Regions from separate parts of the Staphylococcus equorum genome, predicted to be linked through region 2. Evidence: predicted binding sites of a transcription regulator. Region 2 holds the regulator's gene; each other region holds the start of a gene.

Region 1 (10,407 bases), 340 kb from region 2:
AGGTTCAGGTGTTTGCTCTTCAGTTGAAGGTTCTGAAGTTTTTTCTTCTGTAGATGGCTCAGGTGTTTTTTCCTCTGTTGTACGCTCTTCAGTCGTGCGTTCTTCTGTAGTGCGTTCTTCAGTCGTGCGTTCTTCTGTACTACGTTCCTCTGTAGTTTGCTCTTCGGTAGAGCGTTCTTCAGTTGTTTCTTCTTTTGTTTTCTCAGGAGAGTCTTTTTCTTCTTCTGTTGTACGTTCGGCTGTTGCAGGTTGTTTTGTTTGTTGTTGAGTTTGTTGTGTCTGCTGTGTTTGTTGCGTAGTTGGAGCTTGCTGAGTTTGTTGTTGGGTTTGTTGCGTTTCTTGTGACTCTTCTGTTGATTTCTCTTTTTTCTTATCTTTTTCTTCTTTAGTCTTTTCTTTTTTCTTATCTTTTTCTTCTTGCTTTTGATCAGCTAAACGTTCGTCGGCTTGTTTCGAATGATCTACAAAGGCAAAAATGGCAAAAACTAATCCACCTACTAATAACAAGACAATAATCGCACTCACAATTTTTGCAAAACTGCTCATTTTCTTGTTATTTTGATTATGCTTTGGCATAAGCTCCCCTCACTTCAATTTATATCATAACTTTTATATTTATTCTAAATGTACTTTCATTAACAAATGTATATTTTACACTATTTTTTATACTAATCAAACCGATTAACTATTTTTTAATATGGCTGTTATCTTGATGTCATATCTGTTGTAAAATACAACTATGCTTTAACATTTTATGATTCAGTATAATATTAATCTAAATCAAACTATATTTTCAATACTTTTATTTAATTTCAATTGTTACTTTACATGTTTCACTATTATCATAACAGGATGTGAGCTAAATATGAATAAACATGATTTATTAAATGATTTTGAGCAGCAGGGTCACCCTAACAAAAAAGGCCTTCGTCAAATGATGGTTGAAAATGACAACTATGAACCAAAGCCTACTTCCAAGAAACGTAATCTTTTCTTTAGTTTTATTATTTTCCTTCTATTAGTTATTTTCAGTCTAATATTTCTTTTCATCTAATAGTAAAGCATTAAAAAATTTATTAAGGATACGTTTATATAAGCAATTTATAAATAAAAAGATAGTTATAAATCTTTAATTACGTTAGCATATAAATATAGGCCTATACGATAATCGCATAGGCCACTACTAAAGGGAGTCAAAATTTTACCTTCGTTAGTATATTATGGGGTATACTCGAAATAATTAAGAGATGATTAATTAATATCGAAGGTACCCTTATTATAACGGTATCCAATATTATTTTAAATACTTCTTAAGATGACTAAATGACATATTCTTGAACAATTTTCGAAAGAATTATGTCAGAAAAATTTAGCTTGAGTCGTTTTTTAATCATTACAGTCTAAAGCATTACTATTTTATGAGGTGATATAATGAAACACTATTTAATAACAGGTGGCACAGGTATGGTTGGTACCCAACTCGTTGAAGCTATCAAGCAAAGTGACGCGCATATAACAATTCTTACTAGACAAGACAAATCAACTTCACATCCAAAAATAACATACGTTAATTGGTCTAAAACGAATTGGGAATCTCAAATTCCTGATATTGACATCGTTATTAATCTTGCAGGTGCAAGCTTAATGAAACGTTGGACAAAAGAACATAAACAAGCAATTATGTTGAGCCGCTTACAGTCTACGCAAGCATTATTCGACTTGTTTAAAAACCGCAAACAAAAACCTTCAGTATTCTTTAATGCGAGTGCAGTTGGTTATTACAAGCCAGATTACGATCGAACTTATACAGAATTATATAAATCGCTCCCATTTGATTTCTTATCAGAAGTAGTTTACCAATGGGAACGTCGCGCACGTCAGTTTGAATCATTAGGCACACGTGTTGTGATTGGTAGATTTGGCATGATCCTAGCAGAAGATGGAGGTGCCTTACCTTTGATGAAACTACCATATGAATTTTACCTTGGTGGTAAACTCGGTTCAGGTAGACAATGGTATTCTTGGATTCATTTAGATGATTTAACAAGAGCCATACTCTATACAATTAACAACGGAAATGCACATGGCGTTTTCAACTTTACAGCGCCTATTGTTGAACATCAAAATTTATTTGGCTATACATTGGCACGCGTCACACATCGTCCCCATTTCACTTGGGTACCTGCATTAGCCTTAAGATTAGCTTTAGGCCAAATGTCTACAGTTGTATTGGACACACAAAAAGTAATACCAAATAAATTACAGGCTATAGACTTTAAATTTAAATATCCAGATTTAAAAATAGCTTTAGAAGATTTAGTAGAATAATAATTAAAAAAGACAAGCCACATGATGTGGCTTGTCTTTTTTAATTAAGCTTTTATATTAATTTTAGCGTTATGCTTCAGGAACCATAACTTGGTCAACTAGACCGTATTCTTTAGCTTCTTCAGCTGATAAGAAATTATCACGATCTGTATCTTTTTCAATTTTTTCAATTGACTGACCAGTACGCTCTGCTAAAATTTGGTTTAATTTGGCACGTGTCTTAAGAATATGATTCGCAGCAATTTCAATTTCTGTTGCTTGACCTTGCGCACCACCAAGTGGTTGGTGAATCATTACTTCAGCATTTGGTAAAGCAAAACGTTTACCTTTTGCTCCTGCTGCAAGTAGGAATGAACCCATTGAGGCAGCCATACCAATACAGATTGTTTGTACATCTGGTTTAATGTGTTGAATTGTATCATAAATTGCAAATCCAGCCGTCACACTTCCGCCTGGCGAATTGATATAAAGATAGATATCTTTTTCAGAATCTTGTGCTTGTAGGAATAATAATTGTGAAACAATAGAGTTCGCTACATTATCATCGATTTGTGAACCTAACATAATAATACGGTCTTTTAATAAACGTGAGTAAATGTCATATGCACGTTCCCCACGGTTTGTTGTTTCAATTACTGTAGGTATTAAATTCATTAATATTGCCTCCTCATTTCTAATTGATAAATTTATTTTAACTCAAAAGTCAAATATGGTCAAAAATTAAAGCTCGAAATTTCACGAAACTTACATTATTCTTATTGACCGTTACTTCTAAGATTTGTACACTTGTATTAGCGTGTTTTTTAACCCCCTCGTAGTGTAATGGATAACACGTAAGATTCCGGTTCTTAAAATGGGGGTTCGATTCCCTTCGAGGGGACTTGAATAAGATTTTCTAAACATCACCCGATACCATAGGTTATATATCTATGGTATCGGGTTTTATTTTTTATTTAAAAACACTCAACTCATTAACCACTTTTACCATATACCCTTTTTCAATATATCTAGTAATCTATGTAGTCTATAATATGCTAAAAATCTATGCAAGACAATTGTTTCTCTTTTTTAAATCAATACTTTTATAAATTTATTTTACATTTATAAAAGTACTACCTAAAACATCTCTCACATCATGGATTACTAAAAAGGCGTTTTCATCTTCTTCGTTAACAAGCTTTTTCACTCTCGTCACTTGAGACTGTGGCACTACCACGTATAGCATATGCGTCTCACTCTTAGCATAGCCGCCCTTACCAGTTAATATCGTAGAGCCTCTTCCTGTAAAAGCATTAATTTTATCGCTAATTGTTTCACTTTTACTTGATATAATCGTAACTGCTTTTTTAGGATTAAATCCTTCTATGATAAACGATGTCGCTCTTTCGGTTACAAATAGCATAATGATTGTAAATAACACATTTTGTAAAGGAAGTACCATCAAAAAGGATAGAACGACGAGTGCATCCAACACAAAGATGCCTTGCGATGTTTTAATTTCTGAGTATTTATTAATTATCTTAGCTATAACTGATGTGCCTCCAAGTGTACTACCTGTCGCAATAACTAAACCTCCACCAATACCGATAATAGCCCCACCAAACACAGCATTAATCACGAAATTATCCACACCAAGATTTATATTTTCAGTTAAATGTAAGAACAGTGAAAGTGACGTATTTGCTATAACTGTATAGACTGCAGTTGTTTTACTCAAAAATTTCCAACCAATTAATACAACGAGTGTATTGATAATTAATGATGTCCAAGCCGGCGACAATCCAAATGAATATAATAATGCTAAAGATATACCGACAGTGCCCCCGTCTCCTAAGTTAGATCCAAGTAAAAAACAATTGACACCTATTGCGTTAATAAACGTACCTATTATACAAAGAATAATATTTTTAGAATGCTTATTAAACAGTTTTGACATTAACTCACTCCTTCGACTCCAACAACAATAGGATTTAAGCATAATTCTATTGCTATTACGCATCACAAATTGTATTAATTATATAAAAAAACACCTCTTTATAGAGGCGTTAATAATCAAAATTAAATTATACAATTATTTTATAATAATACTAGCACAACTAATTCACGTATGACTAGATTTATTTTTAATAATGCCACTAATATTTCTCGAAGGTAGAATTGAAGAGTCCAAGGTAAAATATAAAACTGTAAAGTATATTATTTCAGTTCAATTGGTTCGCCAGTTCTCAATTTATCCGCCATTTCATTCAACTTTCTTAATCGATGATTCACACCAGATTTAGATATATTGCCAGAAGTCATCATTTCTCCTAATTCTTTAAGAGACACTTCTTGGTGCTCTACCCTGAGTTTTGCAATTTCACGTAATCTTTCAGGTAAATTATCCAGACCAATTTCTTGGTCAATTAAACGAATACTTTCTACATGTTTCATAGCAGCGCTTACTGTTTTATTCAAATTAGCAGTTTCACAATTCACCAATCTGTTAACAGAGTTTCTCATATCACGTACGATACGAACATCCTCAAATTTCAAAAGTGCTTGATATCCCCCGATTAAACTTAAGAAATCAGAAATTTTTTCCGCTTCTTTTAAATAGGCAATACTACCTTTTTTTCGTTCGAGGTGCTTGGCATTCAATTCATATTTATTCATTAACTGCGTTATACCTTCAGAATGATCTTCATATAATGAAAATATTTCTAAATGATAAGATGACGTTTCTGGATTGTTTACAGAGCCACCAGCAAGAAAAGCACCACGTAAATAACTTCTTCTCATTTCATCATCATGAATCAATGCTTCATCAATTTCGTGCGTGAAGACACCACTTTTTAAAATACCTAATTCATCCAATATTTCTCTGGCACGTACTTTAATACGACAGATATAAATATTGTTCTTTTTTAATTTCATTTTCTTTCTCACAAGTAGTTCCACTTCAACATTAAATACTTTTTTAATTAACGAATATATACGTCTTGCCGTAGTAGCATTTTCGGTTTGTACGTTAATAACAAATTGTTGGTTGGAAAGACTGAGTGCACCATTCATACGAATAAGCGCACTGAGCTCTGCTTTTGCATTCTCTTCATCTACTTCTATTCTAGTCAGTTCATTTTTCATCTCGGATGCAAAGCTCATAGATTAATCAGTCCCTTCTTTAACTAAATGAAATCACTTAGTTATTATTTATCATTTTCTTTCTCACGCGTAAATTCAATCGTGTCAGTTTCCCTCATAGCTATTTCATAAATCATTTTAGATAATACTTCAGTATTATGACGCACGTAGTATTCTTCAGAAACCTCTACTAAATTAGGATGTGTAAATACTTTAATATTTTGTTCTTCCATATGATCCATATTACATTTCACTGGTGATGCTCCATCTTCCCTATAGCGCTTTAACACATCTTCAGTAAATGATTGGGTGCTACAGATAGAATAATTGATAAAGTTCTGACCAACATGATCATGTATTGCGTTCACATGATCGATTGCAGTGTAACTATTTGTTTCACCTGGTTGTGTCATAACATTTGAAACATATAATTTAGGAACATCTCCACCTAGCAGTGCATTAGAAATACCCTTCACGCATAGATTAGAAATCACACTCGTATAAAGTGAGCCAGGGCCTAATACGATTAAATCTGCCTCTTCTATTGCTTCAACTGCTTCTTCCATTGGCTCAACATCTTCTGGTTCTAAAAATACACGTTTAATCTTTTTATTCTTTTTTGGAATATTAGATTCGCCATATACAATTTCTCCATCTTCCATCACCGCATTTAAACGTACACTCGTATTGGTAGAAGGAATAACACGTCCTCTAATATTTAAAATTTGACTTAGTTCTTTCACTGCATGTCCAAAATCGTTATTGATGTTGGTTAATGCAGCAATGAGTAGATTACCTAAAGAATGACCTTCGACTTGGTTTTCTTTAAAACGATATTGAAACAATTGTTCTATTGTTGATTCTGTTTCACTTAATGCCGAAATAACGTTTCGTATATCTCCTGGAGCAGGTATATCCATTTCGCTTCGTATTTTACCCGTACTACCACCATCATCAGCTACTGTGACAATCGTCGTAATATCGATCGGATAACCCTTTAAACCACGTGCTAAAACGGATAAACCCGTACCTCCACCTATAAGTACAAGCTTAATTCTTTTCATTTTTTTGTTTCACGCCACTTTCGACATGTGCATCCCTATGTTGTACATACACATTATAGTCAAAACTCTCCCTGAGTTCTGCTCCGATACGTTTGGCTAGTGCGACAGAACGATGTTGGCCACCAGTACAACCTATTGCAATAACAAGTTGAGATTTTCCTTCTTTTTTATATCCTGGTATCATAAATTTCAATAAATCCATTAATTTTTCATAAAAAATGTTTGTTTCTTTCCATTTCATTACATATTTATATACTGCTTCATCTTCGCCAGTTAATGGTCTCAACTCATCAACATAGTGCGGATTAGGTAAAAATCTTACATCAAATACAAGATCCGCATCTATTTGTATACCATGTTTAAAACCAAAGCTAATTACATTAATATTAAATGTTTGATAGTTACTTTGATTAAAATAATCTCCCATACGTTTGCGCAATTCTTTCGGTGTCATTTGCGATGTATCAATCGTATAATTCGCTAAACTTTGTATTTCAGTCAACAACTCACGTTCTTCTTCAATAGCTTCAATTAATGAACGTTGACCTTTTTCATTTAAAGGATGTGCACGACGTGTTTCTTTATAACGAGAAATCAGTTTTTCATTCGATGCTTCCAAGAACATTAAATCAACAATAACATCTGAGTTACTCTTAATTTGGTCCATTTCTTTAATTAAAGATTTAAATAGTTCCTTACCTCTTAAATCAATAGCAATCGCTACTTTTTGTAAAGAAGGATTTCCTTGCCCCATCAATTCTACAAATTTTGGTAAAAGAATCGGTGGTAAATTATCTACACAGAAATATCCAATGTCTTCTAAACTCTGAATGACCACAGATTTTCCGGCGCCTGACAAACCAGTTACAACCAACAATTCACTCTTTACTATTTCTTTTTCTTCTCGTTGCATCTCTTTACACCATCCATTGATTATTTTAATCGCAAAATTAGTTCTACGCTGTTAATAGCTTATTTATATTGGCATTTATACAATATCTTTCATTTTTCTCAATATAAGTCTAACGAGTTAATATTATCACATTATATTTTACATGAAAAACGACTAAGGTAGTAGTTTTATCTATCAATATTATAACGCTATAGTTGTTTCATTATGTAAAAAAGCTAGAATGTTATAACTTACTATAGATCGTAAGTATAACATTCTAGCTATGACTGAATTTATCTATGATATTTTATACAATCTTTTATAATCTATGACTTTATCCCATCAATGATACAATTTATTTATGCTTCAATTGTATCGTGTAAATGCTCGATATATGCAATGGCACTTTGTGCAGCAATACTTCCATCACCAGTTGCAGTGACAATTTGACGTAACCCTTTTTCACGTACGTCGCCTGCTGCATATATACCAGGTACACTTGTACTCATGTCTTCATTCGTTAAAATGTAGCCAACTTCATTAGTAATACCTAAATCTTGGAAAGGTATTGTTAATGGTTTCATACCAATGTACACAAATACGCCATCGCCATCTAGTGTTTGTTCTGTGCCATCTTTTGTTGATTCTAATGTTACCGAACCAACTTTGCCATCTTTGTCATTAATTGTTTTTAAAGTGTGACTCCAAATAAAATCAATTTTATCGTTTTTAAATGCGCGATCTTGTAAGATTTTTTGAGCACGTAATTCATCTCTACGGTGAACAATTGTTACGCTATCAGCAAATTTTGTAAGGAATGTTCCTTCTTCTACAGCTGAGTCTCCGCCACCAATAACAAATAATTTCTTACCTTTAAAGAATGCTCCATCACATACGGCACAATAACTTACACCACGACCGCCAAGTTCTTGTTCACCAGGTACACCAATTTTTTTGTATTCTGCACCTGTTGAAATGATTACGGCGCGAGCTGTAATTTCACTATTACCAAGGTTAATCACTTTATGAGTACCTTTATCTTCTATTGATTTGATATCGCCATATTGATATTTAGCACCAAATTTTTTCGCATGTTCAAACATTTTCGTTGATAAGTCCGGACCTGTTACCATTTCAAATCCTGGGAAGTTCTCAACTTCTTCTGTGTTTGCCATTTGTCCACCTGGCATACCACGTTCAATCATTACTGTGCTTAAATTAGCACGTGATGCATAAACTGCAGCAGTCATTCCTGCTGGTCCGGCACCTATAATTGCCACATCAAAATCCACTTGTTCAGCCATTTAAATTGCCTCCTGTTTAATAATTCATTATGCGCAGTATATATGATTTCTTGCATTTCTTAAACTTATATGCTCACTAAATAATCTATCGTTTTATTTAAACGGTAAGAAGATATATCAAACCATTCGATTACTTGTTGTTTTGTTATTTTACTATCAGCATTACGATAATACATATACACAAATGCTGCAATATATTCATTTACATTTGTTAAATCTACTTTTTCAGATATAATCGCTTCTGCTTGATCAATCCATACAATAAATAAATCCTCATTATTTTTCAATGATTTCACACCATACAACATCAATAAGCCTCTATGAATGAAATCTAATTTGTTTAATTTTAAATCTTGAATAATATAGGTAAGATATAGCTTTTCGTAATCTTCCATAGATTCTAGAACTGCCCAAATTTCTTGTGTTAAAAGCACTTCGCGTCCCTTTAACTGGTTTAATAAGAAAATACCATATAACCTATGATGGCTATCGTCATGGAGTAATAATGGTAATACTTGTTCATCGAAATACATTTTACTCTCTGCAATAACCCAAGGTGCATAACCTACATCTACTTTAGTCATATCTTGCAACTTCGACCAATAATATTTACTATCCTCAATATTGTTTAAATAGTAACTATTATAACTTAACGCATTATACATTTGGATGGAAAGGAATTTTCCTTTTCTATAAAGTGGCTGTAATATTTTTTGCGAAGCTTCATATTGTTTCAAGTAACATAAAACGATGCCTAGCTTAAATGATTCATCATCATTCATCGGCATGACTTTATTTAAAATTTTTAAATAGCGTTGGTATTTTTCTTTATCATTCGTATTATAAAGTAATAAAGTATAATGACATAATGCATGTACATCCGTATTATCTTCACTAAGCAATCGCTCAAACATTTCTTTAGCAATGTCATATTCATTCATGTATAAATAACACATCGCAAGTAAATTACGCACTACGCGATGTTCTTGAATTTCATCGTTTTGATTTAAGATAAATGTTCGTGCTTCGGGTAATCTTCCCTGAGAAAATAGGTATTGGAAAATAAGTTGTACTGCAAATAGCTGACTTTCTATCTCTATTTTTTCAGCTGAATTATAAGAAACTTCAAACATTTCTTCAAGTTCTTCTTTATAATCTTCATCGTTAGACATCGTGACATAATTTATACCAAATAAAAATGCTTTATTTGCTTCATTTAATGTAATGTTTAATTGACTAAGCTGATAATAACTTTCTTCTACTAACTCTTGTTGCGCAATACTTTCATAAAATAGATGCTCTGCTTTACCACTTAGTCCTATATTCACAAGACATTCCGCGTATTTTACTTTTACATCAAAATCTTGAGGTGACATATCCAGCACTTTGCCATAATATTCTGCTGCCTTTTTATAATCTTGGTGCAGAAATTTTTGGTCTCCCAATTTTTTATAAAATTGACTATCTAATTTCATTGGTATTACTTTGCCGTTATGCGCCATCCATTATCACCTCCTAAATATTAATTAAGTTCTTATTTGCATGGGATTTCCATATGCTAATGCCGAATCAGGTATGTCTTTTGAAATAACAGCACCCGCTCCGACTTTAACATTTGATCCTATGCTTACACCTGGTAATATTGTAACATTCGCGCCAATTAAAGTATTATCACCAATTTGCACACGCCCCGTTC
Region 2 (10,407 bases):
ACGACCTGTTAGTTTGTTAATCATCATTGTTACAATTTCTTTCAATTCTTCTTTAGAAAGTTTGTGGAATACAATAGTATCATCAACACGGTTTAAGAATTCTGGACGGAAAGCATTTTTCAATTCTTTCATCATTGTGTTACGAATTGTTTCGTAATCTTGGCCTTCTGATGCGCCACCGAAACCTGCAAAGCGTTGATCTTGTAATTCTTGTGCACCAACGTTTGATGTCATAATAATTACTGTATTACGGAAATCTACACGACGTCCTTTTGTATCAGTAAGATGTCCATCATCAAGCACTTGTAACAAGATGTTAAATACATCTGGATGTGCTTTTTCAATTTCATCAAATAAGATAACTGAATAAGGTTTACGTCTTACTTTTTCAGTCAATTGACCACCATCATCATGTCCTACATAACCTGGAGGCGCCCCAACTAAACGACTGACTGCATGTTTCTCCATAAATTCACTCATATCCACACGAATCATTGCGTCATCTTCACCAAACATAGACTCTGCTAAAGCACGAGCTAATTCAGTTTTACCTACACCTGTAGGACCTAAGAAGATAAAGCTACCGATAGGACGTTTAGGATCTTTCAATCCAGCTCTCGCACGTCTAACTGCTTTACTGATAGACGTTACAGCAGCTTTTTGTCCAATAACTCTGTTATGAAGTGTATCTTCTAAGTTTAATAAACGATCTGATTCAGTTTCATTAATTTTCGTTAATGGAATACCAGTCCAGCCAGCGATAACTTCTCCGATATCTTCTTCTGATAAAGAAGTATTGTCGCCATTTTGTGCGTTCTTCCAATTATTATTAGCTTCTTCGTATTGTTTTTCTAATTTCGTTTGTTTATCACGAAGATTTGCTGCATTTTCAAATTCTTGTGAATGTACTGCAGCATCTTTTTCATTTTTAACTTGCTCAATTTCTTGTTCTAATTCTTTCAAGTTCGGTGGTGTAGTATGACTTCTAAGTCTAACTTTAGAACTTGCTTCATCAATTAAGTCGATTGCTTTATCAGGTAAGAAACGATCTGAAACATAACGGTGACTTAAAGTAGCTGCTGAAATTACCGCTTCATCAGAAATGTTAATACGGTGATGTGCTTCATAACGATCACGTAATCCTTTTAAGATTTCAATTGTATCTTCAACTGTTGGTTCATCGACTTGAACTGGTTGGAAACGACGTTCAAGCGCCGCATCTTTTTCAATGTTTTTACGGTATTCATCTAATGTCGTTGCGCCGATACATTGTAGTTCTCCTCGTGCAAGTGCAGGTTTCAAGATGTTTGATGCATCAATAGCCCCTTCCGCACCGCCTGCGCCAACTAATGTGTGTAATTCATCGATGAATAGTATAACGTCACCTGCTTGATGAATTTCTTCCATTACTTTTTTCAAACGCTCTTCAAATTCGCCTCGATATTTCGTGCCAGCTACAACTGTTCCCATATCAAGTGACATTACGCGTTTGCCTTTAAGTGTCTCAGGCACTTCATTTTTAATAATCGATTGAGCCAGGCCTTCTGCAATTGCAGTTTTACCTACACCTGGTTCACCAATCAGTACTGGGTTATTTTTAGTACGACGACTTAAAACTTCAATTACTCTTGTAATTTCTTTGTCTCTACCAATAACTGGATCTAGTGTGCCATCTTTTGCAATAACAGTTAAGTCACGTGCAAGGCTATCTAAGGTTGGTGTGTTATTAGATTTATTAGCTTGTGCATTTTTATTACTTAACTCTGGACTACCTAATGCTTTAACAACTTGTGCACGTGCTTTAGTTATATTTAAGTCTAAGTTTGCAAATACACGTGCTGCTACACCTTCATTTTCTCTAATTAAACCAAGTAAAATGTGTTCTGTTCCCACGAAATTATGGTGTAATTTTCTCGCTTCATCCATTGATAATTCAATGACTTTTTTCGCACGAGGTGTGTAGTGTAAAGCGCCCATTTGTTCTTGACCATGGCCGATTAATTTTTCTACTTCTTCTACTACTTTTTCTTCAGTAATTTCAAATGATTCTAATACTTTAGCTGCAATACCTTCAGGCTCTTTCATCAACCCTAAAAGTAAATGTTCTGTTCCAATATTTGAATGATTTAAGCGAATTGCTTCTTCTTGAGCATGTGCTAATACACGCTGTGCACGTTCTGTCAGTCTACCAAATAGCATAGCATGACCTCCTAATTTATATGTTCTCTTAATATATCTGCTCTTTTTTCATTTACTACTCTGTCATCTTCATCATCTAATAAGAATGGCGATTGTATTGCTACCATTAACTCATTAAATTTGAAGTTTTCTAGTTCAATATAGCCTAAATCAATACCGAGTTTCACTTCACTTAATCTCAGTGATGCTTCCTCCATAGATATCAGTCTACTATATTTTAATATTCCTAACGAACGATATACTCGGTCCAATGTTTCAATGTGATTGTGACGGTTCATACGTTCGCGAATTTGCATTTCTTCATTAATGATTTGTTGTACAACTTCAGTTAAACTTTCGATGATTTCTTCTTCCGTTTTTCCTAAAGTCAGTTGATTTGAAATTTGATAAATATGGCCATAAACTTGCGAACTTTCACCAAATATTCCTCTTATCGTAAAACCAAATCTGTTAATCGTTTGAGCGATGCGATTCATACGCTTCATAATTGTTAAACCAGGTAAATGAAGCATCACGCTCGCACGCATGCCAGTTCCAATGTTTGTCGGACAAGTTGTTAAATAACCTAATGTTTCATCAAAACTTACATCCAACTCACTATCAAGTGTATCATCTATAGTAGAAGCATTCTCGTACAATGTTTGCAGTGATAAATCATTTCCCATAGCTTGAATTCGAATATGATCTTCTTCATTCACCATGATACTCAATGATTCATCATCGTTGAGCAACACTGCTGAGGCAGGTTGTCTGATTAATTCAGGACTTATGAGATGTTTCGCAACAAGTTTATACTTGCTTTGCTGATCCATAGTATCTAAGCGTTGCATAAACAAGTCAGGAAGCGCATCCTGTACCTCATTAATCACTCTATAACCATCCTGCTCTGACGGAAACATTAATGGATGGACATGATTTTCTAAGTTTCTAGCCAATCGGATTCTTGAAGACATCACGACAGGGCTTTCTTCTTTATCGCGCATCCATTCACTCATGTATGCACTAATATCATTATCACTCATCATGTTTCACCTCGCCATCGTCTTTCAATGCTTTAATTTCATCCCGAACAATTGCAGCTTCTTCAAAATTCTGATCTTCAATAAGCTGATTTAAATATGAATTTTTTTCTTCAATTTGTTTTTTTAGTGCTAATTTTCTATGCGAAGATCGAGGTGTTTTTCCTGTATGTTCTATTTGACCACCCTGCACACGACGCACAATGTCGACAATGTCATCTTTAAAAGTTGCATAGCAGTTTGCACAACCAAATTTACCAACATGTGCAATATCTTTTAACGTCATATGACAAGTAGGACATCTTTTTTCTTCTTTAAAAGCAATTTCATCAAAATCAATACCATGTTTAGCTGCTAAGTGCTGTAAAATTTGTTTTACCACAAATGCGCCTTCAATATCATCTTGGGATTGTAACTGTTGATTTTGTGTCCAAGGATTGCCACCCTGAGCACATGTCGAACAAACCCATTTTTCATTTACACCGTCTTGTCCTTTTACTGCTAATTTAACTTCTGCTTCGTTTAAATGACAATTTTCGCATAGCACGACTAAACACCTCGCTTTAGTAATAATTTATTACAGGTAATAAACGTTTAATAATATTAGCCCGTATAATATCTCTCGATAATACATCCATTTTTAATGTTTCTCTATCAATGACAGCATAAATCATTTTTGCTTCACGTTCATTGATATATTTTTTATCTAATAAACCATCTATAATGTAATATGCTTGTTGCTGAGAAATGGATGGTCCTATTAATTGAAGTAAGTGATTAATGTAACCTGTTTCATCTTTATTTTCAATTTTGGTGATTCGGATGTACCCACCGCCACCCCTTTTACTTTCAATTTCATAACCATGTTCATTTGTAAAACGTGTTTTAATTACATAATTCAGTTGAGAAGGCACGCAGTCAAAGCGCTGTGCAATATTTGTACGTTGAAGTTCTACAACGTCTTTATTGGTGTCTTCAAATAATTTCTTAATGTACTGTTCTATGATGTCAGACATATTGTGCATGATTATCACCTCTTTTGACCTTCTTTGACTATATTATATGACCAACTTTGACCTTTTTCAACCAATATGATTAAAAAATATTAGTTTAAGGATGTAAGTGCTCTCACTTTTATTGTATTATAGGTAGTAAGAAAAAAATAAAAGGGATGAAAAATATGCATATTATCATCGGTTTAATTGGGATTGTAGTATTTCTTGGGTTAGCCTTTCTTTTCAGCTCCGACAGAAAAAATGTTCGCTGGCAATATGTTGGGTTATTACTTGTAATACAACTTATCATGGCGTTTATTTTGTTAAAAACACAATTTGGGATTACAGTCATTAGTGGTATTTCAGCAGGCTTTAATTACTTATTAGCACAAGCAGCAGAAGGTGTAAATTTCGTATTTGGTGGATTTGAATACATAGATCCAGAGAATCCTCCATTCTTCTTTAACGTATTATTACCAATTGTTTTCATATCAGCATTAATTGGTATTTTACAATATACTCGTATTTTACCTGTAATTATTAATGTCTTAGGTTTAGTTATATCTAAAATTAATGGTATGGGTCGTTTAGAATCATATAACGCTGTTGCAGCAGCAATTTTGGGACAATCAGAAGTATTTATTTCGTTGAAAAAGGAACTTGCTCATATTCCAAGTCAACGTCTTTATACTTTAACTGCTTCAGCAATGTCTACCGTGTCTGCATCTATTATCGGTGCTTACTTCGCGTTAATTGAACCACGTTTTGTTGTTACAGCAGTCGTGTTAAACCTCTTCGGTGGTTTCATTATTGCTTCTATCATCAACCCTTACAAAGTTGATCCAAAAGAAGATAAATTAATTCTTGAAGAAAGTGAAACAAATAAGCAATCCTTCTTCGAAATGTTAGGGGAATACATTTTAGATGGGTTTAAAGTAGCAGTCATCGTAGGCGCAATGTTAATTGGTTATATTGCTATTATTGCTTTACTAAATGGCTTAGTTAGTGCCATTTTCACTGGTATTTCAGGTGGTAGTATTACTTGGGACTTCCAAACACTAATCGGTTTCGTATTTGCACCATTCGCATTCTTAGTAGGTGTGCCATGGAATGAAGCTGTACAAGCTGGTTCTATTATGGCAACGAAATTATTATCAAATGAATTTGTAGCAATGCAAAGTCTAAGTGAAGTTAAAAACATGAGTGAACACGCAAAAGGTGTTATCTCAGTATTCGTAGTATCATTCGCAAACTTTAGTTCTATCGGTATTATCTCTGGCGCAATCAAATCGCTTAACAACGAAAAAGGCGATGTAGTAGCACGATTCGGTATAAAATTATTATTCGGTGCTACTTTAGTTTCATTTATTTCTGCAGCCATTGCAGGGTTCTTTATTTAAAATTTAATATAAAAAAGAGCGATAAGGTATCAACACCTTATCGCTCTTTTTTATACTTTTTCAATTACGGTCGGTTTAACAATCGCTTCAATGAAGTATTGTGTGACTCTATAATCATCCGTTAATTCAGGATGAAATGAAACTCCTAAATAACAGCCTTGTTGAACAGCTACAATTTTGTCACCCTCTGTGCTAAGTACACTAGCCTCACCATGCACACTTTCTATATGAGGAGCTCTAATAAATACACCTTCAATATCTTTGGCAATTCCTTTCACATCTAACTCACTTTCAAAGCTATCAACTTGTCGGCCAAAAGAATTCCTTTGAACAGTAATATTCAGTTTATCTAAATAACCTTCTTCGCCAACAATATTCGCTGCTAAGATAATTAAGCCAGCGCAAGTACCAAACATAGGTAATGTGGATTGTTGCAAAACATCTTTGAATCCATATAGATTCATTAAGCGTCGTAAGGTAGTAGATTCTCCGCCTGGTATAATCAATCCATCAATGTCATCCAACTGTTCGATACGCTTAACTGCTACACCTTCATGACCACTTAGTGCAATATGACGTATATGTTCTCTCACAGCGCCTTGTAAGGCTAAAACACCAATTTTCATATTACCATCCACGCTCTTGCATACGCTCTTCTAATGATAACTCATTGATATCTAAGCCTTTCATTGCTGTGCCTAATTCTTTAGCTAGACGTCCAATTAGTTCGTAGTCTTGGTAATGTGTAGTTGCTTGTACAATTGCTTTAGCAAATTTTTCTGGATCTTCTGATTTAAAAATACCAGATCCTACAAATACTCCGTCTGCACCTAATTCCATCATTAAAGCAGCATCTTGAGGCGTTGCTACACCACCAGCTGCAAAATTAACTACTGGTAATTTACCATTTTCTTTAATAGATTTTAAAATTTCGTATGGTGCACCAATATTTTTAGCCTCAGTCATAATCTCATCGTCATGCATAACTGTTAAACGACTCACTTCTGAATTGACCTGACGCATATGTCTAACTGCTTCTACGATGTTCCCAGTACCTGGCTCACCTTTAGTACGTAACATTGCAGCACCTTCACCAACACGGCGTGCAGCTTCACCTAAGTTACGGCAACCACATACAAATGGTACAGTGAATGTATCTTTACGTAAATGATACTCTTCATCAGCTGGTGTTAATACTTCAGATTCATCGATATAGTCAACACCCATAGATTCTAATACACGAGCTTCAGTTATATGACCAATACGTCCTTTAGCCATAACTGGTATAGAAACAGCATTCATAACTTCTTCTACAATTTTAGGATTAGCCATACGTGCCACGCCACCTGCAGCTCTAATGTCAGAAGGCACGCGCTCTAATGCCATTACTGCAACAGCACCTGCATCCTCAGCTATCTTAGCTTGTTCAGCATTTACAACGTCCATAATGACGCCGCCCTTTTGCATTTCCGCCATTCCTCTTTTAACTCTTTCAGATCCAATTACTTTAGACATATTTACTTAACCCCTTTACTTAGTTGATTAAATTCATTTTAAAAGATAAACTGGTATTTAAAAAGGGACAATTATAGATTAATTTAGGAGGTCAGTTGTAATGACAAAAGAGCATTTATACATCAATCTATACGAGAATCTAAAAAAACAAATCATTGAAGGCCAATATAAATCAGGAGATAAATTTCCTTCAAAACGCGCGTTAGGGCAACATTTATCTGTAAGCAATACAACAATCGAACATGCTTATCAAATCCTATCAGATGAGGGGTACATATTCGCCAAGCCACGATCAGGCTATTTTGTATCTGACGTTGAAACTTTACCAATTATTACCAGAGAAATACATGCATCAAACACACATCATGAACAAAATAACGACAATCAAACTCAACAAACATATGAATTTGCCTTTAACTTATCAGAAATAGATGCAGAATACTTTCCTATGCAACAATTCAGAAAATATGCGCGCGATGCTTTTGAAGATAGCCAATTAAACTTACTACAACATGCAAATCCCAAAGGAGAATGGACATTACGCCAAGAAATAGCGCATTATTTATTTAATAGTAGAGGCGTAGCATGTCATCCAGAACAAATCATTATTGGTTCTTCTACAGAACAACTTATTAATTTAGTGACTGATATATTGAATAAAGGCCGCTTTTTAATTGAAAATCCTAGCTATCCACCCATCAAACAAGTTTTAGACAAAAAACAAATTACTTATCTTCAAGTACCTGTGAACAATACAGGAATTGAACTAGAATATTTCAACGAATCTAATAATAATATTGCTTATGTTACACCTTCTCATCAGTTCCCTACCGGCTATGTGATGAATTTAAAAAAGCGTACTCAACTTATTCATTGGGCACAGCAATTTGAAAATAGATACATTATTGAAGATGATTATGATTCGGAATTCCGTTACTTTGGAAAGCCTATTCCTGCATTACAAAGTTTAGATACAAAAGATAAAGTCATATATATTAGTACATTCTCAAAATCTTTATTCCCAAGTTGCAGAGTTGCCTACCTAGTATTACCTAAAAAATTGTTAAAATTATATAATACACTAGAAAATAAAGAAGGTAATACAGTGCCTTCACATATACAAAAAATGGTGGCAAGCTTCATGCAGTCAGGTAGTTTTGAGAGACATTTAAATAAAATGAGAAATGTTTATAGAGACAAACTTAAATTTATATTAGATGCACTCAAACCCTATGAAGAACAATTAGAAATTGATGGTACATTAGCAGGCATGCACTTTACACTAACTGTAAAAAATGGCTTGACTATGACGCAATGTTTAAAAAATGCAGAAGAAAACAAATTGAAAATTATTCCTTTTAGTAAATATGATAAATCACAACAATCTGTAAAATTCATTTTAGGTTTTGGTGGTATACCTTTTTCACAACTAGAAGGACATACCAATGCACTAATTCGTTCTCTGACAATTTTAAAGCATGACTAATATCTAAAGCACTATTTTCTTGCCAGCAAGATTAGTAGTGCTTATGCAAGTAAAGTATCATTTTTTAATTTATAAAGAACCACTTTTTCGCTTGCGAAATTAGTAGTTCTTATACAAGAGCACCAGCTTTTGTAATCCTTAAATTAAACTCATCTCTATCGGACCATCCTCTCTTTTTTGCGCATAAAAAAAGAGACCTCTCGGTCTCGGCTCATCGCATCCTATAATGCTGCCTGTAAAGCCCCACTTCTCAATTTATTGAGTCTAGTGAGACTTACAAATGAGTTAAAACTCATTTGTCTCTTTACCTACTCTTGCGAAACGTAAGTCGGCTACCATCGACGCTAAGAAGCTTTAAAGCACTACTTTCTTGCCTGCAAGATTAGTAGTGCTTATGCAAGAGCCACAGCTCTTGTAAACACTTAATATTTCCCTTACTCACTTACCGCTTGTAAGCTCGTCTCGTCTTTCGCTCAGTTCGTCAGCTTCTAAAGAACTACTTCTCAAAATCATTGGGATTAGTAGTTCTTACACATGAGCTTCAGCTTATGTGCTCATGGCTTAAACAAGCTATTTTTGGAAGTTAAGCTCCTTTTGCGCACAAAAAAAGAGACCTCTCGGTCTCGGCTCATCGCATCCTAAATGCTGCCTGGCAACGTCCTACTCTTGCGGAACGTAAGTCCGACTACCATCGGCGCTAAGGAGCTTAACTACTGTGTTCGGCACGGGAACAGGTGTGACCTCCTTGCCATTGTCACCAGACAATGAACTGTATAAAAAATTATACATTCAAAACTAGATAGTAAGTAAAATTTGATAATGCCAAACAAAACACTTTTAAATTTGATTAAGTCTTCGATCGATTAGTATTCGTCAGCTCCACATATCGCTATGCTTCCACCTCGAACCTATTAACCTCATCATCTTTGAGGGATCTTATAACCGAAGTTGGGAAATCTCATCTTGAGGGGGGCTTCATGCTTAGATGCTTTCAGCACTTATCCCGTCCATACATAGCTACCCAGCGATGCCGTTGGCACGACAACTGGTACACCAGAGGTATGTCCATCCCGGTCCTCTCGTACTAAGGACAGCTCCTCTCAAATTTCCTGCGCCCACGACGGATAGGGACCGAACTGTCTCACGACGTTCTGAACCCAGCTCGCGTACCGCTTTAATGGGCGAACAGCCCAACCCTTGGGACCGACTACAGCCCCAGGATGCGATGAGCCGACATCGAGGTGCCAAACCTCCCCGTCGATGTGAACTCTTGGGGGAGATAAGCCTGTTATCCCCGGGGTAGCTTTTATCCGTTGAGCGATGGCCCTTCCATGCGGAACCACCGGATCACTAAGTCCGTCTTTCGACCCTGCTCGACTTGTAAGTCTCGCAGTCAAGCTTCCTTATGCCTTTACACTCTATGAATGATTTCCAACCATTCTGAGGAAACCTTTGAGCGCCTCCGTTACTCTTTAGGAGGCGACCGCCCCAGTCAAACTGTCCATCTGACACTGTCTCCCACCATGATAAATGGTGCGGGTTAGAAATCCAACACAGCAAGGGTAGTATCCCACCAACGCCTCGACGTAAGCTGGCGCTCACGTTTCAAAGGCTCCTACCTATCCTGTACAAGTTGTACCGAATTTCAATATCAGACTACAGTAAAGCTCCACGGGGTCTTTCCGTCCTGTCGCGGGTAACCTGCATCTTCACAGGTACTATGATTTCACCGAGTCTCTCGTTGAGACAGTGCCCAAATCGTTACGCCTTTCGTGCGGGTCGGAACTTACCCG
Region 3 (10,407 bases), 480 kb from region 2:
ATGATGTGCGTCGCCACTAGAACCATAACCTACAACTTCAGCATAGATTTCTGCCCCACGCGCTAGAGCGGAATCAAGAGATTCAAGAACTACGATACCAGCGCCTTCGCCCATAATAAAACCATCACGACCTTCTTGGAATGGTCTACAAGCTGTTTCTTTATCGTCATTTGTAGATAAAGCGCGACTTGCACTAAAACCTGCTAATGCCATATGCGTTATAGGTGCCTCAGCTCCGCCTGAAATCATTGCGTCTGCATCTCCACGTTGTATAACTTTGAATGCTTCACCAATTGAATTCGTACCTGTCGCACATGCAGTCACTGTCGCACCATTAGGGCCTTTAGCACCTAAATCAATTGATACTTGCCCTGCTGCCATATCTGGAATAAGCATTGGTACAAAGAAAGGACTCACGCGTCTAGGACCACGGTTTAATAATTGGCTATGTGAAATTTCAAATGTTTCCATACCGCCAATACCAGACCCAATCCATACACCTATTCTATTAGCAGTATTTTCGTTAATGACTAATTTAGCATCTTGTACTGCTTCTCTAGCTGCAACCACTGCGTATTGTGTAAAACGATCCATACGTCGCGCTTCTTTTTTAGGCATGTGGTCTTCAATATTAAAATCTTTTAGCTCACTCGCTAAATGAACATTATAATCTGTTGTATCTACACGTGTAATGGTATCAATACCGCTTACACCGTTTAGAGCATTATTCCATGATGTTTTTGCATCGTTACCAAGAGGTGATAATGCTCCAATTCCTGTAATTACAACACGTTGTTCTTTGGTCATATTTTATCCTCCTATTTTCCCCATCTTAATGTTACAGCGCCCCATGTAAGACCGCCGCCAAATCCTACTAGTACTAGGACATCATCATCTTTAATCTTGCCATTTTCTAATTCTTGAGAAATACTTAACGGAATAGAAGCCGCTGACGTATTACCATATTTATCTACTGAAACACTCATTTTTTCTTTTGGAATGCCTAAGCGTTCTCGCGCTGATTCCATAATTCTTATATTTGCTTGATGTGGTACAAACAAGTCTACATCTTCAGGTGTTAAATTTGCTTTAGCTACTGCATTGTTAGACGCTTCGCCCATGATTCTTACGGCAAACTTAAATACTTCACGTCCATTCATAGATATTTTTCCATTTTCAGGATTTAAATATAGATATTTACCACCTGAACCATCTGAACCTAATTCGTAGCTTAAAATACCACGGCCTTCAGATACTTCTCCAATGACAACTGCGCCAGCACCATCACCAAATAAAATTGCAGTTGAGCGGTCTGTAAAATCAGTGATTTTAGATAATTTATCTGCACCAACAACAAGTATGTTTTTGTAGTCGCCTGATTGAACAAATTGCTTGGCATTTATCATGGCATACATAAAACCACTACATGCTGCAAGTTGGTCCATTGATGCAACTTTACCAATGCCTAATTTTTCTTGTAATATGTTAGCAACTGTAGGAAATGGAAAATCTCCAGTTGATGTTGCAACGATAATCATATCAATTTCTGATGCTTCGATATTCGCATCTTCTATCGCTTTTAAACTTGCATGATAAGCTAAATCTGAAGTTTCTTCATCTTCATCCGCCCATCTTCTTTCTTTAATGCCAGTCATTTGTGAAATCCATTTATCTGAAGTTTCTAAAAATGATTCAAAATAGGTATTGTCTACAACATTTTTAGGTGTGTATGCACCAAAACCTTTAATACCCACGTCCATGGTTGTACACCTTCTTATTTTTAATTTTAATACCAGGTATTAATTTAACATAATACACATTTCAAATACAAGAACAACACCTATCATATAAGATGTTTTACAGATTAATTATAATTTAAAGCTACTGTTATAACAATGTAAAACTATGAATCTAACTTTGCTACTATACAAATAGCGCTTTCTTATTTATAATGAACCTATATATATTATATTGGAGGCATTACATAATGAAATACCTCGCAACTTTATTTTGGTCTATTGTCTTATTGCAAATGATTAATTTTGTGCTTAATAGTTTAGCAGGCGGTGGCGAGCTTAATCTCATCACACCTATTGTAGGCGCGATATTTTTCACTATTATTATTGTATTATTTGAAATGGTTATTAAAGGCAATAATGATGATACAAAGGAACAACATTAGAACACGTCTATAATTAGACGCGAAAAAAATGCCAACAAAGTCAGAGACTTTGTTGGCATTTTTTGTACTAATTTTTAAAATTAAGTGTTTACTTATCAAACTCTTATTCATTGTTTGGTTTGATTTCTTCAAATATCAAACCATCATCCACTAAGTCTATGTTTACTTTTGTACCTTCTGTTAAGTTTTCTTTAATCATTTTGCGTGCCAGTGGTGTTTCAATTTGTCTTTGCACAAAACGTTTCAATGGTCTAGCACCAAATTGTGGTTCATAAGCTTCTTCACCTAGCCATGCTTTTGCTTTATCAGACACATCAATTGAGAGTCTTTGTGACATAAGTCTGATGTTTAATTGCGTTAATATTTTATCTACAATTAAACTCATATCGCCAATTGTTAATGGTTTAAAGAGTACAATATCATCCATACGGTTGATAATTTCAGGTTTGAAATATTGATTCAAGCTATTCATTACAGCTTTTTCAGTTGCATCAGTAATGACACCTGCATCTTTAACATTTTCTAATAGTACTTGAGAACCTATATTACTTGTCATAATAATAATTGTATTTTTAAAATCAACTTCTCGACCTTTAGAATCCGTTAAACGACCTTCTTCTAATATTTGTAAAAGCACATTAAATACATCTGAATGTGCCTTTTCAATTTCATCTAACAATATCACTGAATATGGATTACGGCGAACTGCCTCTGTTAATTGTCCACCTTCATCATGGCCTACATAACCTGGAGGTGCACCGATTAAGCGTGAAACTGAGTGTTTTTCCATATATTCACTCATATCGATACGAATCATATGTTTTTCAGAATCAAATAACGTTGATGCTAATGATTTAGCAAGTTCTGTTTTACCTACACCTGTTGGACCTAAGAATAAGAAACTACCAATGGGTCTATTGGGATCTTTAATACCCGCACGTGCTCTTACAACAGCGTCTGCAACTAAATCTACCGCTTTATCTTGTCCTACTACACGCTCATGTAAAATATCAGATAGATTTAATAATTTTTCTCTTTCAGTTTCAACAAGTTTAGATACTGGTATACCTGTCCAAGAACTAACAATATCGCCAATTTCTTCATCTGTAACAATTTCGCGAATGATGCGATCATTATCACCATTTTGTTCGTTTTGGAACGCATCTTCAAGTTCACGTAATTCTTTTTCTAATTCTGGAATTTTACCATGTTGTAATTCCGCTGCTTTTTCTAAATCATAATTATTTTCAGCATCTTCTAATGCTTTTCTACTTTCATCTAATTCTGTACGTTTTTCTTGTAGTTTTGCTATTTTACCTTTTTCTTCTTCAACACGAGATTGTATTGCATTTTGTTTTTCTTTTTCATTAGATAATTCTTGTTGCAATTCTTGTAAACGCTGTTTACTTAAATTATCAGATTCATTTTTTAAGGCGCTTTCCTCAATTTCTAATTGCATTACACGTCTATTGACTTGATCTAGTTCAGTAGGATTGGAACCCATCTCAGTGCGGATCGTTGCACACGCTTGATCCACTAAATCAATCGCTTTATCAGGTAAAAAACGATCTGTAATATAGCGATCTGATAATTCTGCAGCAGCTACGATTGCTTTATCTTGTATACGGACACCATGATACACTTCGTAACGTTCTTTTAGTCCACGTAAAATTGAAATTGTGTCTTCTACATCAGGTTCAGATACATTTACTTTTTGGAAACGACGTTCTAAAGCCGAATCTTTTTCAATATATTCTCTATATTCATTCAATGTTGTTGCACCAATACAATGTAATTCGCCACGTGCAAGCATAGGTTTCAACATATTCCCAGCATCCATAGCACCTTCTGTTTTACCTGCACCAACAAGCATATGAATTTCATCAATAAATAATAAAATTCTGCCATCTGAATCTTTCACTTCTTTTAATACTGCTTTCAAACGTTCTTCAAATTCACCACGATATTTAGCACCTGCTACAAGTGCACTTAAATCTAATTCGAAAATTGTTTTATCTAGTAAAGATTCAGGTACGTCTTTACGCACAATACGTTGAGCTAGTCCTTCAACAATTGCTGTTTTACCAACGCCAGGTTCACCTATCAATACTGGATTATTTTTTGTTTTTCTACTTAAAATTCTGACTGTATTTCTAATTTCTTCGTCACGACCTATGACTGGATCCATATTCCCTTTACGTACTTCTTCAACTAGATCGCGACCATATTTTTCTAATGCTTCATAATTTGATTCTGGATTTTGTGACGTCACGTGATTACCTCCTCTTATTTTTTTAATAATTTCTTCGATGACTTCTTTTTTGTTACCGACAAACTGTTTTGTTGTTTCATCAATTTCCATGGCAGAAACTATAAGATGTTCCATAGATATATATTCATCTTCATAGGAATTCATATAAAATTCTGCTTTATTTAAAAGTTCGTTTGCTTTAGGGCTGATGTATTGCCCATATTGAATGTTTTCTCCTTGAACCGATGGATATTTTTTTAATTTTTCATTATATGCATTAACAAGTTGTTCTGTATTAATATTTGCTCTTTCTAGAACACTTTTAAATAGGCTTTCATTTTCTTCAAGTGCTGCTTTAAGCACAGCTTCAATTTCTATATTTTGGTTCTCATTTTCTTTTGCCAATTCAACTGCTTTTTGTAAAGCACCTTGAACTGCATAGGTCATTTGATTAATATCCAAAATGATTCACCTCACCATTAAAAGTTTGATCAAAATAAATCAAGTTTGACTTTGACTTTCTTTGACCTTAATTTAATTATAGTCTTTTCCATTTAAATAATCAACAAATTAGTCTACATTTTAAAATTTATTTCACCTATTTATAAGTCAATGTCTATCAGTCTTTTGCCCATTTTTCACTACGCTTAAACACTGTTTTTCCCGCTTTTAAATAGCGTGGTAAAAACTTGATTAAAAAGTATATTCTGCTAGACTTCTTGTAACTTTACAATAAAGGAAGTGTCCAAAAATGACTGAAGAAATCAAAGTGCCTGTCCCACCTTTCAATGCACAGAGCGCCTTACAAAAAGTGAAAATGGCAGAAACTACATGGAATACTAGAGATCCAGAAAAAGTATGCTTAGCATATACAGAAGATTCAGTTTGGCGAAACCGTAGTGAATTTTTCGAAGGTCGTGAGCAAATTAAAGCATTTCTTTATAGAAAATGGGATAAAGAACTAAATTATAAATTAATGAAAGAATTGTGGTGCTATACTGACAACCGTATATCTGTTAGATTTGAATACGAATGGCGAGATGCAAGTACAAATCAGTGGATGCGTACGCATGGTAATGAACATTGGGAATTTAATGCTAATGGATTCATGACAAGACGTGATATGAGCGCGAATGATTACCCTATTCATGAAGCAGATAAAAAATATTGAAATTAAAATGTCCACTACATCATAGCGGTATTTTGTGACCACGTTTGACTAGTTAATACAACACTAGACAAAGACTACAGTTTGAAGCTATAGTCTTGGAAAGCATGCATAAAAATTATCGACAAAGCGTAAGACTTTGTCGACATTCTGAACGTCCTCAAAAATTGAGGGCGTTTTATTATTTTAATTATACACTTCCTCATATTACTTCTTGTTTATTCATCATTTTTTCGGAATTATATGTTTTAATATTTCATCAGTCATAGCTTCAACACCTGACTTTTCTAAATGAATACCATCTGGTGCAAAGTATTCAGAGTGACCTGCAGAACGTTTGTACCAATCGATGAGCATGACATTATCATGTTCTTTAGCTGCATCATTCATCAGCGCATTAACGTGACTTTCATAATTTCTTGGTACTCGTGTGTTTATTAAATAAACTTAGCACTACCAAATTTACCAATTAATTCATTTAATTGTTCTTTAGAAAAATCACCGTTTGTACCTAATTCTAATATGACTTGGTCATACTTTTTATTATATTGCCGTTCCACTAACGGTATAGCATCATATAAATTTCGTCCAACTTCACCGTCAATTTTAGCATTAGGCACACGCGAATTTAGATGTTGACCAATATCAACCATAACTGAATCACCAATAAACAACGGTTTTAAATCCGTGTACACTTTATTATCCTTATCCTTTTTAAAATTTGCATTACCTAAGAAATTAACATCATCTACTGGTATTGGATGCACTAAAGTTTTATCAATTTTTTCTGTATTAAAAGTCGTCTTTTTATTTGAATCTGTATCTTTACCTAAATGATCAAAAGCGCCTACAAAAACGAAGAGCGTTGGAATCACAATAAGAGTTAATATTACAGTTCTAATAAATCGAACTTTATTAAGCTTTTTAAACGTAAATATTTTAAAACCATTTTTCCTAAACGGTGTCTCAATATAACGATAAGATAATTCTGCGAAAATAGCTGTGAAAGTTAAGTCTATAATATAAACGTAAACAGGTATTTGACCGTCTACATAATAAGCATGTAAAAAACTAATAATTGGAAAATGCCATAAATATAAACTATACGAGCGTTTGCCAATATAGACAAACAAACGGTTACCAATAATTTTAGCGAAATAACCAGATGGATGTACTACGCTAATTATCACAAATAAAGTTAATGTGGATATTAAATAGAATCCTCCATTATATATCCAACTACTATCATCACTTACTTTGAAAAACACTAACAATAGTCCTAGTAAAGCGAACATGCCTATACTATCAATTATATTGCGCAAAATGATATTAGGGTCTTTTTTTAGTTTGAATGGAGGCCAAATAAATGCAAGGATTACCCCTAACAACATTGTCTGTAGTCTCGTATCAGTCCCAAAATACACACGAGAATGTGATGAATGTGGCCCTGAAATAATGACCATCGTCAATAAAGAAATGATTGATGTCGCTAAAAAAATCAAGATGACATTACGACGTTTTTTCATTGTTAAAAGCAACATTATCAAAATTACCGGAAAAAATATGTAGAATTGTTCTTCAATCGCAAGCGACCATAAATGTTTAAGTGGCATGAATGCAAACTGTTCAAAATAATTAACATCTGTTGCTATATACCACCAATTAGATACATAAAGAAATGCCGCAAATGCATCATGTTTTATGCTAACAATATGTTCAGGTTTAAAGATAAGTGTAGCCAATGTAACTACAAGTACTAATACGAAAACTGCAGGTATAAGTCTTTTAACTCGACGCAACCAAAATTGTTTCAAATTTATAATACCTGTTTCTTCATATTCTTTTAACAATAAACTCGTTATTAGATAACCTGATATAACAAAAAAAGTATCGACACCAATGAAACCACCAGATAACCATTGTTTATTTAAATGATATATGATAATTCCAATTACTGATATTGCTCTCAATCCATCTAGTCCTGGCATATAACGCGTATGCCGTTGTATACCATTACGCTGATTCAAATTATTTTTCATTTTATCTCAAACTTTCTTCATTAAAATGTATAAATGACTGTATGTATAGTAACGTATTACAAAAGTCATTGTAATGCTTTTGTAATATAACTGCAATACTTTTAATGAATTGAGCAATATAAAATTAAACATTTTAAATTGCTTGTATTTTAGAAGACAAAAAAACTAGTCTAAGTAAAAGTACATTTGAAAATGTACTTACTAGACTAGTTTTCATTCTACATATTAAAGCTTAGCTTACGCCTAAAGCAATCTTAGCGTAACGAGACATCTTATCTTTGCCCCATGGTGGACTCCAAACGATATTAATCTCTGTATCCTTAACTTCCGGAACTTCAGCTAATACTTCTTTTACTTGATTCATAATCTGCGGTCCCATTGGACAACCCATAGAAGTCAGTGTCATATCTACTGTGCATAAGCCTTCATCATCAACATTCACATTATATATTAAGCCTAAGTTCACAATATCAATACCTAACTCAGGGTCAATTACCATTTCTAAAGCACCTAATATGCTATCTTTTAAATCTTCCTCCATAAATTTCACCTCTTCGTATTTAATCTTATTAACAATATATCAAATATCTTACAAAACGCCAATAAAATGCTATGATATTTATACATCAATTATCAAAGATTAAGGAGATTTACATGAAACCTTATTTAATTTGTCTAGATTTAGACGGAACACTTTTGAACGATGAAAAAGTGATCACACCATATACCAAAGAAGTACTAACAACTTTACAAAATCAAGGTCACAAATTAATGATTGCTACTGGTCGACCTTACAGAGCAAGCCAAATTTATTATCATGAACTTAATATGAATACACCTGTCGTTAACTTTAACGGCGCATTTGTACATCATCCAAAAGATGATCAATTTGAAACAATGCATGAAAGACTAGATTTTGATTTAGCTCGAAATATTATTCAATCTTTAAATGATTTTGGCGTTACTAATATTATTGCAGAAGTGAAAGATTATGTATTTCTTAATAGCTATGATCAAAAATTATTCGATGGTTTTTCCATGGGTACGCCAAAAATTGAAACAGGCGATTTACTTACATGTTTAAATGAATCACCGACTTCAATTTTAGTAGAAGCAGAAGAATTTATGATTCCTAGAGTTAAACAAATGCTTACACGATTCTATGCAGAAAATATTGAACACCGTAGATGGGGTTCACCTTTCCCAGTTATAGAAATCGTAAAACAAGGTATCAGCAAAGCACGCGGTATTGATTATGTTAAAACACATTTAGATATTGATAGAAATCATATTATCGCATTCGGTGATGAAGATAATGATTTAGAAATGATTAAATACGCAAAACACGGTATCGCAATGGAAAATGGCTTGGATGAGTTAAAACATATTGCGAATGAAGTCACGCATTCAAATAATAATGATGGTATTGGTCGTTATTTAAATGATTACTTCCAATTAAACATTCCATATGAAGTAACTGTAAAATCTTATATTTAGTATGAGAATTACTCACTAGGAGGCAATTTATTATGAATAAGATCATAGTCGTTGGTGCTGTTGCTGGTGGTGCGACTGTCGCCAGCCAAATAAGAAGATTAGATCAAGAAAGTGAAATCATTGTCTTCGAGAAAGATCGTGATATGAGTTTTGCAAACTGCGCCTTGCCTTATTATTTAGGAAACGTCGTAGCATCAAGAGATCAAATACTAGAAGCAACACCAGAATCATTTTACGACGCTAAACAGATTGTAGTGAAACCTTATCATGAAGTAACCTCAATCAATGATACTTCACAAACCATAACTGTTTACGATTACACCCAAGATAAAACCTTTGAAGAACGATATGACACATTAATTCTAAGCCCTGGCTGTAGTGCTAATACGTTAAACTTAAATAGCGATATGACATTCACTTTAAGAAATATGGAAGATACAGATGCAATTGAAGACTTTATTGAAGCTAACCAAGTTAAAAAAGCGCTCGTTATCGGCGCTGGCTATATTGGTTTAGAAATTATAGATAATTTATATGAAAGAGGTATCGCACCTACGTTAGTTCATCGCTCAACACATCTCAACAAATTAATGGACGAAGACATGAATCAGCCAATTATCGATGAAATTGAAAAAAGACATATAGACTATCGTTTAAATGAACAAGTATCCAAAGTTATTGGTAATGAAGTTCACTTTAAGTCGGGTAAAGTCGAAGATTATGACCTTATAATAGAAGGTATCGGAGTCAAACCAAATTCAGCATTTATTGAGTCATCCAATGTCATTCTAGATGACAAGAGCTATGTGCCAGTGAATGATCAATTTCAAACTAACATTCCTAATATCTATGCTTTAGGTGATATTATCACTTCACATTATCGCCATGTAGATTTAAATGCACATATCCCGTTAGCTTGGGGTGCACATCGTGGTGCAAGCATCATTGCAGAACAATTAGCCGGTGACCCATCTATACAATTTAAAGGTTACTTAGGTTCAAATATTGTAAAATTTTTCGATTATACTTTTGCAAGTGTCGGTGTATCTCCACAGGAACTTTCGAACTTCGACTATGAAACTGTTGACGCCAAACAAGGAGAACATGCAGGTTATTATCCAGGTAATACAAAGTTACATTTACGCATTCATTTTGACAAAACGAACCGACGTATTTTACGTGCCGCTGCTGTTGGAAAGAAAGGTGCAGACAAACGTATAGATGTGCTGTCTATGGCAATGATGCATAAATTAACTATAGACGAATTAAC

What was found. Region 2 encodes CtsR, which represses protease genes until heat stress. Its sites were predicted from a motif close to ATGGTCAATAAAGGTCAAACA; they were not measured.
Region 1: clpP (ATP-dependent Clp endopeptidase proteolytic subunit ClpP) is a predicted target of CtsR. The motif match lies at 3,028-3,048, and genes of this name have one in related genera.
Region 3: clpB (ATP-dependent chaperone ClpB) is a predicted target of CtsR. The motif match lies at 4,944-4,964, and genes of this name have one in related genera.

Annotation. Positions count from the first base shown of each region.
Region 1 covers NZ_CP118982.1:2,062,876-2,073,282, forward strand. Annotated here, with positions in the region: gene PYW44_RS10030 (DUF4887 domain-containing protein) at 1-576, opposite strand, end outside; gene PYW44_RS10035 (TIGR01777 family oxidoreductase) at 1,432-2,328, shown strand; gene clpP (ATP-dependent Clp endopeptidase proteolytic subunit ClpP) at 2,398-2,982, opposite strand; tRNA gene PYW44_RS10045 (tRNA-Arg) at 3,137-3,208, shown strand; gene PYW44_RS10050 (YitT family protein) at 3,419-4,264, opposite strand; gene whiA (DNA-binding protein WhiA) at 4,525-5,472, opposite strand; gene PYW44_RS10060 (gluconeogenesis factor YvcK family protein) at 5,517-6,515, opposite strand; gene rapZ (RNase adapter RapZ) at 6,502-7,428, opposite strand; gene trxB (thioredoxin-disulfide reductase) at 7,767-8,711, opposite strand; gene PYW44_RS10075 (tetratricopeptide repeat protein) at 8,777-10,213, opposite strand; gene PYW44_RS10080 (acyltransferase) at 10,238-10,407, opposite strand, start outside.
Region 2 covers NZ_CP118982.1:2,402,347-2,412,753, forward strand. Annotated here, with positions in the region: gene PYW44_RS11730 (ATP-dependent Clp protease ATP-binding subunit) at 1-2,199, opposite strand, end outside; gene PYW44_RS11735 (protein arginine kinase) at 2,211-3,221, opposite strand; gene PYW44_RS11740 (UvrB/UvrC motif-containing protein) at 3,214-3,765, opposite strand; gene PYW44_RS11745 (CtsR family transcriptional regulator) at 3,782-4,243, opposite strand; gene PYW44_RS11750 (NupC/NupG family nucleoside CNT transporter) at 4,399-5,613, shown strand; gene pdxT (pyridoxal 5'-phosphate synthase glutaminase subunit PdxT) at 5,664-6,239, opposite strand; gene pdxS (pyridoxal 5'-phosphate synthase lyase subunit PdxS) at 6,241-7,128, opposite strand; gene pdxR (MocR-like pyridoxine biosynthesis transcription factor PdxR) at 7,229-8,614, shown strand; rRNA gene rrf (5S ribosomal RNA) at 9,262-9,376, opposite strand; rRNA gene PYW44_RS11775 (23S ribosomal RNA) at 9,458-10,407, opposite strand, start outside.
Region 3 covers NZ_CP118982.1:1,918,826-1,929,232, forward strand. Annotated here, with positions in the region: gene fabF (beta-ketoacyl-ACP synthase II) at 1-807, opposite strand, end outside; gene PYW44_RS09235 (beta-ketoacyl-ACP synthase III) at 819-1,760, opposite strand; gene PYW44_RS09240 (DUF2929 family protein) at 1,988-2,182, shown strand; gene clpB (ATP-dependent chaperone ClpB) at 2,286-4,895, opposite strand; gene PYW44_RS09250 (nuclear transport factor 2 family protein) at 5,185-5,604, shown strand; partial or broken gene PYW44_RS09255 (acyltransferase family protein) at 5,827-7,640, opposite strand; gene PYW44_RS09260 (metal-sulfur cluster assembly factor) at 7,873-8,181, opposite strand; gene PYW44_RS09265 (Cof-type HAD-IIB family hydrolase) at 8,295-9,137, shown strand; gene PYW44_RS09270 (CoA-disulfide reductase) at 9,170-10,407, shown strand, end outside.